One region of the Dorea longicatena genome, then DNA from elsewhere that is predicted to be linked to it. Evidence: a T-box and tRNA genes for the amino acid it is inferred to sense, from the RefSeq annotation. Region 1 holds a T-box; the other holds one or more tRNA genes.
What was found. The T-box of region 1 lies ahead of tyrS (tyrosine--tRNA ligase). A T-box ahead of a tRNA ligase gene usually reads a tRNA of that ligase, here a tRNA-Tyr.

Region 1 (4,431 bases):
GCATACTCTGAACAGACGTTGGAAAACCGATTCTGACAATTCCTTTCAGATGATGCAGATCCGGCTTCTTCAGATATCTTACATATTGAAAAAGTACGGTATCCTTCATCGCAAATATAAAAAACATAACTGTAACGATCATCTGCGCGGTTACCGTAGCAATTGCTGCACCTGTCACTCGAAGAACCGGAAATGGTCCGATTCCAAAAATCAGAACCGGATCCAGGACGATATTAACAACCAGTCCGGTCGTTGTTGCCAGAAATACCGGCCTGCTGTTACCGATTGCCGTAAATAATCCGGTATACGTCTGATTTAAAAAGGAAAACAAGACAAGACCGCAAGTAATTTCAAGATAATATATGGCATCCCGGATCACCTGTGCCTGATTCAGATGGAAAAAATGAATCAGTGGTTTTGCCCCTAATATACAGACAAGTCCATAAATAATCCCCAAAATCAACGTAAGCTGTAACGCGTTGGATGCATATTCTGCGGCCTCTTCACTATTAGATGCCCCAAGTGCATGTCCGACATTAACCTGCCCTCCCATTTTTGCAAGCGCGGCAAGTCCGTTGGAAAGCCACATATACATTCCTGCTGCCCCAACAGACGCTACCGCCGAACTTCCGATACGGCCGATCCAGATCATGTCGGTCATATTGTACGCCATCTGGATCAATGACGTCGCCATGATCGGGACAGCCAGTCTGGTAAGAGATGATAATACAGGTCCGTTTACCAAATCAATTTTCTTTTGCATGATTGGCTATACTCTTTTCAATACTTTCACGATCTCGCCCATATACATCGTATGATAATCCTTATCCGGATACCATTTATCATCATTTTCCTTAACATCGAAACATTCCGGTTTCATATCCTGTGTATACTGAGTCTTGCATACGAAGATCAGATCTGCTTCTTCAACTGCAGTTGTTCCGTCTACCGCATATGGATGAAGGCCTGCTTCTTTCCATTTATCTTCTACGTCTTTTCCTGATACAGATCCGCATACGCTTAATGCTTTTCTGTAATCTTCTGACAGGAAAGAAAGCGTGTACATACCGGTCTCATCCATGAATTTCTTCGTGTATCTCTGTGGGCGGATATATGCAGTTGCGATATTCTTTCCCCACATGATTCCGACACCACCCCAGCTTGCTGTCATGGTGTTACTCTTTTTTTCATCTCCTGCTGTTACCAGCATCCACTCTTTTGAAATCTTTGTGAATGGGTTGAATTCCAGACTTTCAATTGCTACTTCTTTAAATGCCATTTCCATATCCTCCTTATCGTCTTTATGTACTCTCACAAAATTAAGTATGAAACAGTAGCAAGAGTACATCTTTGCTTTTAGAATTACAGACAGTGAGTATTCACTGCCTGCAATTTTACTGTATTCTTTTATAATTATACTACTTTACTAACACTTTACGGAAGTTTTTCTTACCCTTTTTCAGGACTACGCCTTCTCCACTTAATGCTTCTCCGGCAAATGTCTGGAATACATCTGTCACCTTCTCACCATCTACAGATACTCCACCCTGCTGTACGGCACGGCGTGCTTCTGACTTAGAAGCTGTCAGTCCTGATTTTACTAACATCGTCAGGATATCGATGTTACCGTCTGTAAGGTCTTCTTCTGTCAGTTCTGTCTTTGGCATATCTGCTGCTGCACCTGTTGAGAATAATGCTCTTGCTGCCTCCTGTGCCTTCTGTGCTTCTTCTTCACCGTGAACCAGTTTTGTAAGCTCGAATGCAAGAATCTCTTTTGCTGTGTTAAGCTGTGCACCTTCCCAGCTGTCCATCTTGTCGATCTCTTCTAATGGAAGGAATGTCAGCATACGGATGCATTTTAACACGTCTGCATCTGCAACATTTCTCCAGTACTGGTAGAATTCGAATGGTGATGTCTTGTTAGGATCAAGCCATACAGCACCGCTCTGTGTCTTACCCATCTTTTTACCTTCTGAGTTCAGAAGCAGTGTGATCGTCATAGCAGAAGCGTCTTTTCCGAGTTTACGACGGATCAGTTCTGTACCTGCAAGCATGTTGCTCCACTGGTCGTCCCCGCCAAACTCAAGGTTACATCCGTATTTCTGGTATAACTCATAGAAGTCATATGCCTGCATGATCATGTAGTTGAACTCAAGAAAGCTGAGTCCTTTTTCCATTCTCTGCTTGTAGCACTCTGCTGTCAGCATACGGTTAACGGAGAAATGTGCTCCGACTTCACGTAATACTTCGATGTAGTTCAGTCCCATCAGCCAGTCAGCGTTATTAACCATCAATGCTTTTCCATCTGAGAAATCGATAAATCGACTCATCTGTTTCTTAAAGCAGTCACAGTTGTGCTGGATTGTCTCCGGTGTCATCATCTGACGCATATCTGTTCTTCCGGATGGATCACCGATCATAGCTGTTCCTCCACCGATCAGTGCGATTGGTTTGTTTCCTGCTTCCTGCAGACGTTTCATCAAGCACAGTGCCATGAAATGTCCTACGTGAAGGCTGTCTGCTGTCGGGTCAAATCCGATGTAGAATGTAGCCTTTCCATTGTTGACCAAGTCTTTGATCCTGTCTTCGTCTGTTACCTGTGCGATCAGACCTCTTGCAACGAGTTCTTCATAAATTCCCATTTTTATTCTCCTTTTATTATGTTAATGATTTACAGAATTCTCACTTTACTTCAGCTTGCAAATATGCTTTTCAGGAAGCGATTTTCCCACATAACTGGTCAAAAAAAGTCCTTATCCAATCAATATTGGATAAGGACGATATTAACCGTGGTACCACCTTATTTTGCTGATTACCTGCGTATTCAGCCTCATTCAGTCTGCGTGTTCACAGACCTTTGCACTATAACGTGTGCCCGACGTCACAGCCTACTTTCGAAAACACTCATAATTCTTATCGTGTATCATTTCGGTGTGCAGCTCCAAGACGTATTCATTCTTCACTCTTTCATGCGCCTCTCATCAACCGGCAGCTTTCTGTATGGGTGTGTGAATCACTACTTCTTCTTTTCCAAGCCTTTGTGATATCTGTATATTATTTTCCTGTCTGTGTTAAAGACTAACTGATTTGATGAACTTTGTCAAGATGATTTTTAATCTCCATCTTTTATTTTTTCAAAAAGTTGCAGCCATGCTCCTGCAATTATTTCATTTCCATATTCTGTCAGATGAATACCATCCGTTGTAACACTCTCATATCCTGCTTTTTCTGCTTTCAATATTATCATCTCCTGAAGCGCAAGAAAGTCCGCATGATATTTTTCTGCAATCTTTTTTTCGATTCTTTCTGTCTGTTTTATTCCCGGAATCCAGTTTTCATACATTCTGGGATATGGCACTATAAATGGCGACATACAGATAAGCTTTGCATCCGATTGCTCTGTAATTTCTTTCACAATGGCTTCATAACAGGCTTCAAACTGCTGTTCTTCCAGGCTCTTTCCTGTATTCATCATAACTCCGACGTCATTGCATCCTATCAGAATGCTTACGACATCCGGTCGTTTTAAAATGCATTCCTTCTCCAATATACGTTTCACTCCATGAATCGTGAATCCATCATGTCCTCGATTCATAATGTCGTACTTCTTCCTTCCGCCGCCACTGTCATTCAACTTCTCAGCCACCATATTCACATAACCGTTTCCCAGTGGATTTTCTAAAAAGCAATGACTGGCATCTGTAATACTGTCACCTAAAAATATAATCTTTTTCATCTGTCCTTAACACCAAATGGCCTTATACTATAAATTGCATGAATTATAATTCCTGTCCGTCCTTAATTACCATCTTAAGCTCCAAATTCTCGTCTAATAATACGATATTCGCTTTCTTTCCCGGTGCGATCGAACCATATGTATCTTCAATTCCAAGACTCTTAGCCGGATTGATCGTCGCACATGCAATAGCTGTCTCAAGTGGGATCTCCATCTTTTTAACTACTGTACGCAGGCAGTCAGCAAGGTTTGTTACTGATCCTGCAAGTGCTCCGTCAGATACCAGTGTCGCATGATTTCCAACTACTTTTACATCCAGACCGCCAAGTGTATACTGTCCGTCCGGCATTCCGGTTGCACGCATGCTGTCACTGATCAGGATCATGCGGTCTGCTCCCATCATCTTGAACGCTGCTCTTACCATAGATGGGTGGATATGTACACCGTCACAGATAATTTCTGCCATTACATGTTCACTATCTGATACTGCACCTACTACACCCGGTTCACGGTGTGTGAATGCAGGCATTGCATTAAAGAGATGTACCGCATGATTCGCACCTGCATCAAACGCTGCTTTTGCGTGTGCATAATCAGCATTCGTATGTGCAAGGGAAATATTCACCTTATCTTTCATTGCTTTTACAAATGCAACTGCTTCGTCACTTTCTTCCGGCGCAAGTCCGACAAACTTT
Region 2 (4,431 bases), 850 kb from region 1:
CGATCATTATATGATCAGCCGTTAACATCTTATCATCCTGAATCCTATGAGCTGTCGACATCAATTTCCGCTCACTGTCAAATGGAACCTCAGACAATCTCGGATATCGTTCCCTTACCTGCATAATCTCGATTCCCAGATTACTTCCGAGATTAATAAGTGCCGTTTCCGTAGGATCACCAATCTCCTGTCCGTCTGTATTCGTTGAATCATTACACAGGATACTGAATCTCAAAAGCAGTTTTTCATTTTCATTTTTCAGATTAATTTTTCCGGCCGGTATTCTCTTTTCATTTACATAATAATCCTCTACTGTCATCTTATTCTGCGTCAGTGTCCCCGTTTTATCCGAACAGACAATCGATACACTGCCAAGACCTTCTACCGCCTGCAGTTTTCGTATAATTGCATGTTCTTTTGCCATCTTCTGTGTTCCAAAAGATAATACAATCGTCACAATCGAACTAAGAGCTTCCGGTATCGCTGCAACTGCCAGCGCAACAGCAAACATAAACGCTGAACCAATAGATTCTCCCTGAAATACATTTACCCCAAATATTATGCCTGAAAATACCAGAATTAATATCGACAATTTTTTTCCGAAGTCATCAAGATTCACCTGCAGTGGTGTGCGCTTTTCTGATGTATTCTTCATAAGATCTGCAATCTTTCCTACTTCTGTATTCATGCCGATTGCAGTCACTTCGTATCTTCCTCTTCCATACGTAACAAAACTTCCGGAGAATACTTTGTTCGTCTGATCGCCAAGTGCTGTTCCGACTGCGACTTCATCCAGATTCTTTTCAACTGCTATGCTTTCTCCCGTCAGTGCACTTTCATCTACCTTCAGACTTGCACATTCTATAAGTTTTCCATCTGCAGGTATACAATCCCCTGCCTCCAGTATTACTTCATCGCCAATCGTCACCTCTCTCGACGGAATCTGAATAATATTTCCATCTCTTGCTACTTTCGCTTCCGGAGCAGATAACTGTTTTAAACTGTTAAGCGATTGTTCTGCCTTTACGGTCTGCACCGTTCCAAGTATTGCATTCATCGTAATTACTACAAAAATAACAATCGCACTTTCTGCATCTCCTAAGATACCGGAAATCACTGCAGATATGATCAATATGATAACAAGAAAATCTTTAAACTGTTCCAGAAATATCTGCATGGTACTTTTCTTTTTCCCTTCTACCAGTTCATTGAAACCATATTTTTCCTGATTCTCCCTTGCTTGTTTTGTTGTCAGCATATTTGTTCTCCTTTCTTTCTTTGGCCAATAACCCTTTTTAATTTTTGATATATCGAAAGTATACCTAGAATCTGCCACCGTCAACTTGTATTACATGCTTTTGCTTTGGTATAAAAAAAGAGACTTTTATTGCATAAAAACTATGCAATAAAAGTCTCATCATTTCATTACGATACGGATAGCTCTTTTGCCATCGTACTGACGTCATCGTAAACATCTATATCTTCCATTCTTATATCTCTTTTATGAAATATATAGATGCCGATTACTCCCTCTTATTAATTATAATATAATCACTTCAATAAAATATGTCAATATATTTCAATAACAAAGTATGCAAGAAAAGCTACCGGTTGCCAAAGCATCCGTAATGAGCTGCCAGTGGCAGGTCATGTAGGTGGCAAGTTCTTTAAATAAAAAAAGAAGTAGTACTTATATACTACTTCACTCTCATTCCATGAGCGTGCGGGGATTCGAACCCCGGACAACTTGATTAAAAGTCAAGTGCTCTACCACCTGAGCTACACGCCCTTATTCCTTTCGCAAGGAAAATGCCCAGAACCGGAATCGAACCAGTGACACGAGGATTTTCAATCCTCTGCTCTACCGACTGAGCTATCTGGGCATACACACAATATTTTGTGCGAGTTGCGGGGGCAGGATTTGAACCTACGACCTTCGGGTTATGAGCCCGACGAGCTTCCAGACTGCTCCACCCCGCGATATTAAATTAAGTCTTGTGACTTAAAGCCGATGATCGGACTCGAACCGATAACCTGCTGATTACAAATCAGCTGCTCTGCCAATTGAGCCACATCGGCGAGTGCCTTACGGCTAATGGATGGAGGTGGATTCGAACCACCGAAGCAATTTGCAGCAGATTTACAGTCTGTCCCCTTTGGCCACTCGGGAATCCATCCATATTCTTTTTATTTGATGGGACCAATAGGGCTCGAACCTATGACCCTCTGCTTGTAAGGCAGATGCTCTCCCAGCTGAGCTATGATCCCATACAAACGACCCAGAAGAGACTCGAACTCTCGACCTCCGCCGTGACAGGGCGGCGCTCTAACCAACTGAGCCACTGGGCCATCTTTTGTTGTACCTATGTACCTTCAAAACTGCATACAAGAAATATTTTCTTTCATCCTACCTATCACCTTGCTTGGTCATGCCCTCGACCGATTAGTATCAGTCAGCTCCATACATTACTGTACTTCCACCTCTGACCTATCTACCTCGTCGTCTTCAAGGGGTCTTACTACTTACGTAGGGATATCTCATCTTGAGGGGGGCTTCACGCTTAGATGCCTTCAGCGTTTATCCCGTCCCGGCTTGGCTACTCTGCCATGCATTTGGTATGCAACAGATACACCAGCGGCCAGTCCATCCCGGTCCTCTCGTACTAAGGACAGCTCCTCTCAAATATCCTACGCCCACGCCGGATAGGGACCGAACTGTCTCACGACGTTCTGAACCCAGCTCGCGTACCGCTTTAATGGGCGAACAGCCCAACCCTTGGGACCTACTTCAGCCCCAGGATGCGATGAGCCGACATCGAGGTGCCAAACCACTCCGTCGATGTGAACTCTTGGGAGTGATAAGCCTGTTATCCCCAGGGTAGCTTTTATCCGTTGAGCGATGGCAATCCCACTTTATACCACCGGATCACTAAGTCCTACTTTCGTACCTGCTCCACCCGTCGGTGTCGCAGTCAAGCTCCCTTCTGCCTTTGCACTCTTCGAATGGTTTCCGTCCATTCTGAGGGAACCTTTGAGCGCCTCCGATACCCTTTCGGAGGCGACCGCCCCAGTCAAACTCCCCACCTGACATTGTCCCCCGACCAGTTCATGGTCGCTGGTTAGAAATCCAATACTGCAAGGGTGGTATCCCAACAGCGGCTCCGTGACAACTGGCGTTATCACTTCCTAGCCTCCCACCTATCCTGTACATGCAATACCGAATCCCAGTATCAAGCTGGAGTAAAGCTCCATGGGGTCTTTCCGTCCTGGCGCAGGTAACCAGCATCTTCACTGGTATTTCAATTTCACCGGGTGCATTGTTGAGACAGTGCCCAAATCATTACGCCTTTCGTGCGGGTCGGAACTTACCCGACAAGGAATTTCGCTACCTTAGGACCGTTATAGTTACGGCCGCCGTTTACTGGGGCTTAAATTCAAAGCTTCGCGTTACCGCTAACCTCTCCTCTTAACCTTCCAGCACCGGGCAGGCGTCAGCCCATATACTTCACCTTACGGTTTTGCATAGACCTGTGTTTTTGCTAAACAGTTGCTTGGGCCAATTCTCTGCGGCCAGCTCTCGCTGGCACTCCTTCTCCCGAAGTTACGGAGTCATTTTGCCGAGTTCCTTAACAATGCTTCTCCCGTCGGCCTTAGGATTCTCTCCTCATCCACCTGTGTCGGTTTACGGTACGGGCTTAAGTAAAACAATAGCGGCTTTTCTTGACGCATGGCTCACACACTTCCCTACTCTTAATTCGGTCCGCATCACGTCTTCGGATTGTACAGCGGATTTGCCTACTGTACTCCTACCCCGCTTGCACCGGCTTTTCCATTTCCGGCTTGTGCTCTCCACACGTGTCCCCACAGTTCTGTTTACTTAAGGTACAGGAATTTCAACCTGTTGTCCATCGGTTACGTCTTTCGACCTGGCCTTAGGCCCCGACTTACCCAGAGCAGATCAGCTTTACTCTGGAAACCTTAGATATTCGGCCGGAAGGATTCTCACCTTCCTCTCGCTACTCATTCCGGCATTCTCTCTTCTATACAGTCCACAGCTCCTTATCGGTACTGCTTCGTCCCGTATACAATGCTCCTCTACCAATGTACTAGGTACATTCCTGAGCTTCGGCAGTGTGTTTCAGCCCCGGACATTTTCGGCGCAGGACCTCTCGACTAGTGAGCTATTACGCACTCTTTGAATGTATGGCTGCTTCTAAGCCAACATCCTAGTTGTCTTTGAAATCCCACATCCTTTTCCACTTAACACACATTTTGGGGCCTTAGCTGCAGGTCTGGGCTCTTTCCCTTTTGACTGTCCAACTTATCTCGTACAGTCTGACTCCCATACAACATCTACACGGCATTCGGAGTTTGATATTCTTCGGTAAGCTTTGACGCCCCCTAGGAAATTCAGTGCTCTACCTCCGCAAG

Region 2: it has a tRNA-Tyr gene. The T-box ahead of tyrS (tyrosine--tRNA ligase) is inferred to sense a tRNA for this amino acid. The anticodon was not compared.

The regions. Positions count from the first base shown of each region.
Region 1 covers NZ_CP102280.1:2,085,656-2,090,086, forward strand. The annotation lists gene NQ508_RS09940 (MATE family efflux transporter) at 1-763, opposite strand, end outside; gene NQ508_RS09945 (flavin reductase family protein) at 770-1,279, opposite strand; gene tyrS (tyrosine--tRNA ligase) at 1,419-2,642, opposite strand; T-box leader at 2,771-3,042, opposite strand; gene NQ508_RS09955 (SGNH/GDSL hydrolase family protein) at 3,113-3,736, opposite strand; gene nagA (N-acetylglucosamine-6-phosphate deacetylase) at 3,780-4,431, opposite strand, start outside.
Region 2 covers NZ_CP102280.1:15,280-19,710, reverse strand. The annotation lists gene NQ508_RS00120 (cation-translocating P-type ATPase) at 1-1,258, opposite strand, end outside; tRNA gene NQ508_RS00115 (tRNA-Lys) at 1,717-1,789, opposite strand; tRNA gene NQ508_RS00110 (tRNA-Phe) at 1,811-1,883, opposite strand; tRNA gene NQ508_RS00105 (tRNA-Met) at 1,907-1,980, opposite strand; tRNA gene NQ508_RS00100 (tRNA-Thr) at 2,007-2,079, opposite strand; tRNA gene NQ508_RS00095 (tRNA-Tyr) at 2,097-2,178, opposite strand; tRNA gene NQ508_RS00090 (tRNA-Val) at 2,196-2,268, opposite strand; tRNA gene NQ508_RS00085 (tRNA-Asp) at 2,276-2,349, opposite strand; rRNA gene NQ508_RS00080 (23S ribosomal RNA) at 2,424-4,431, opposite strand, start outside.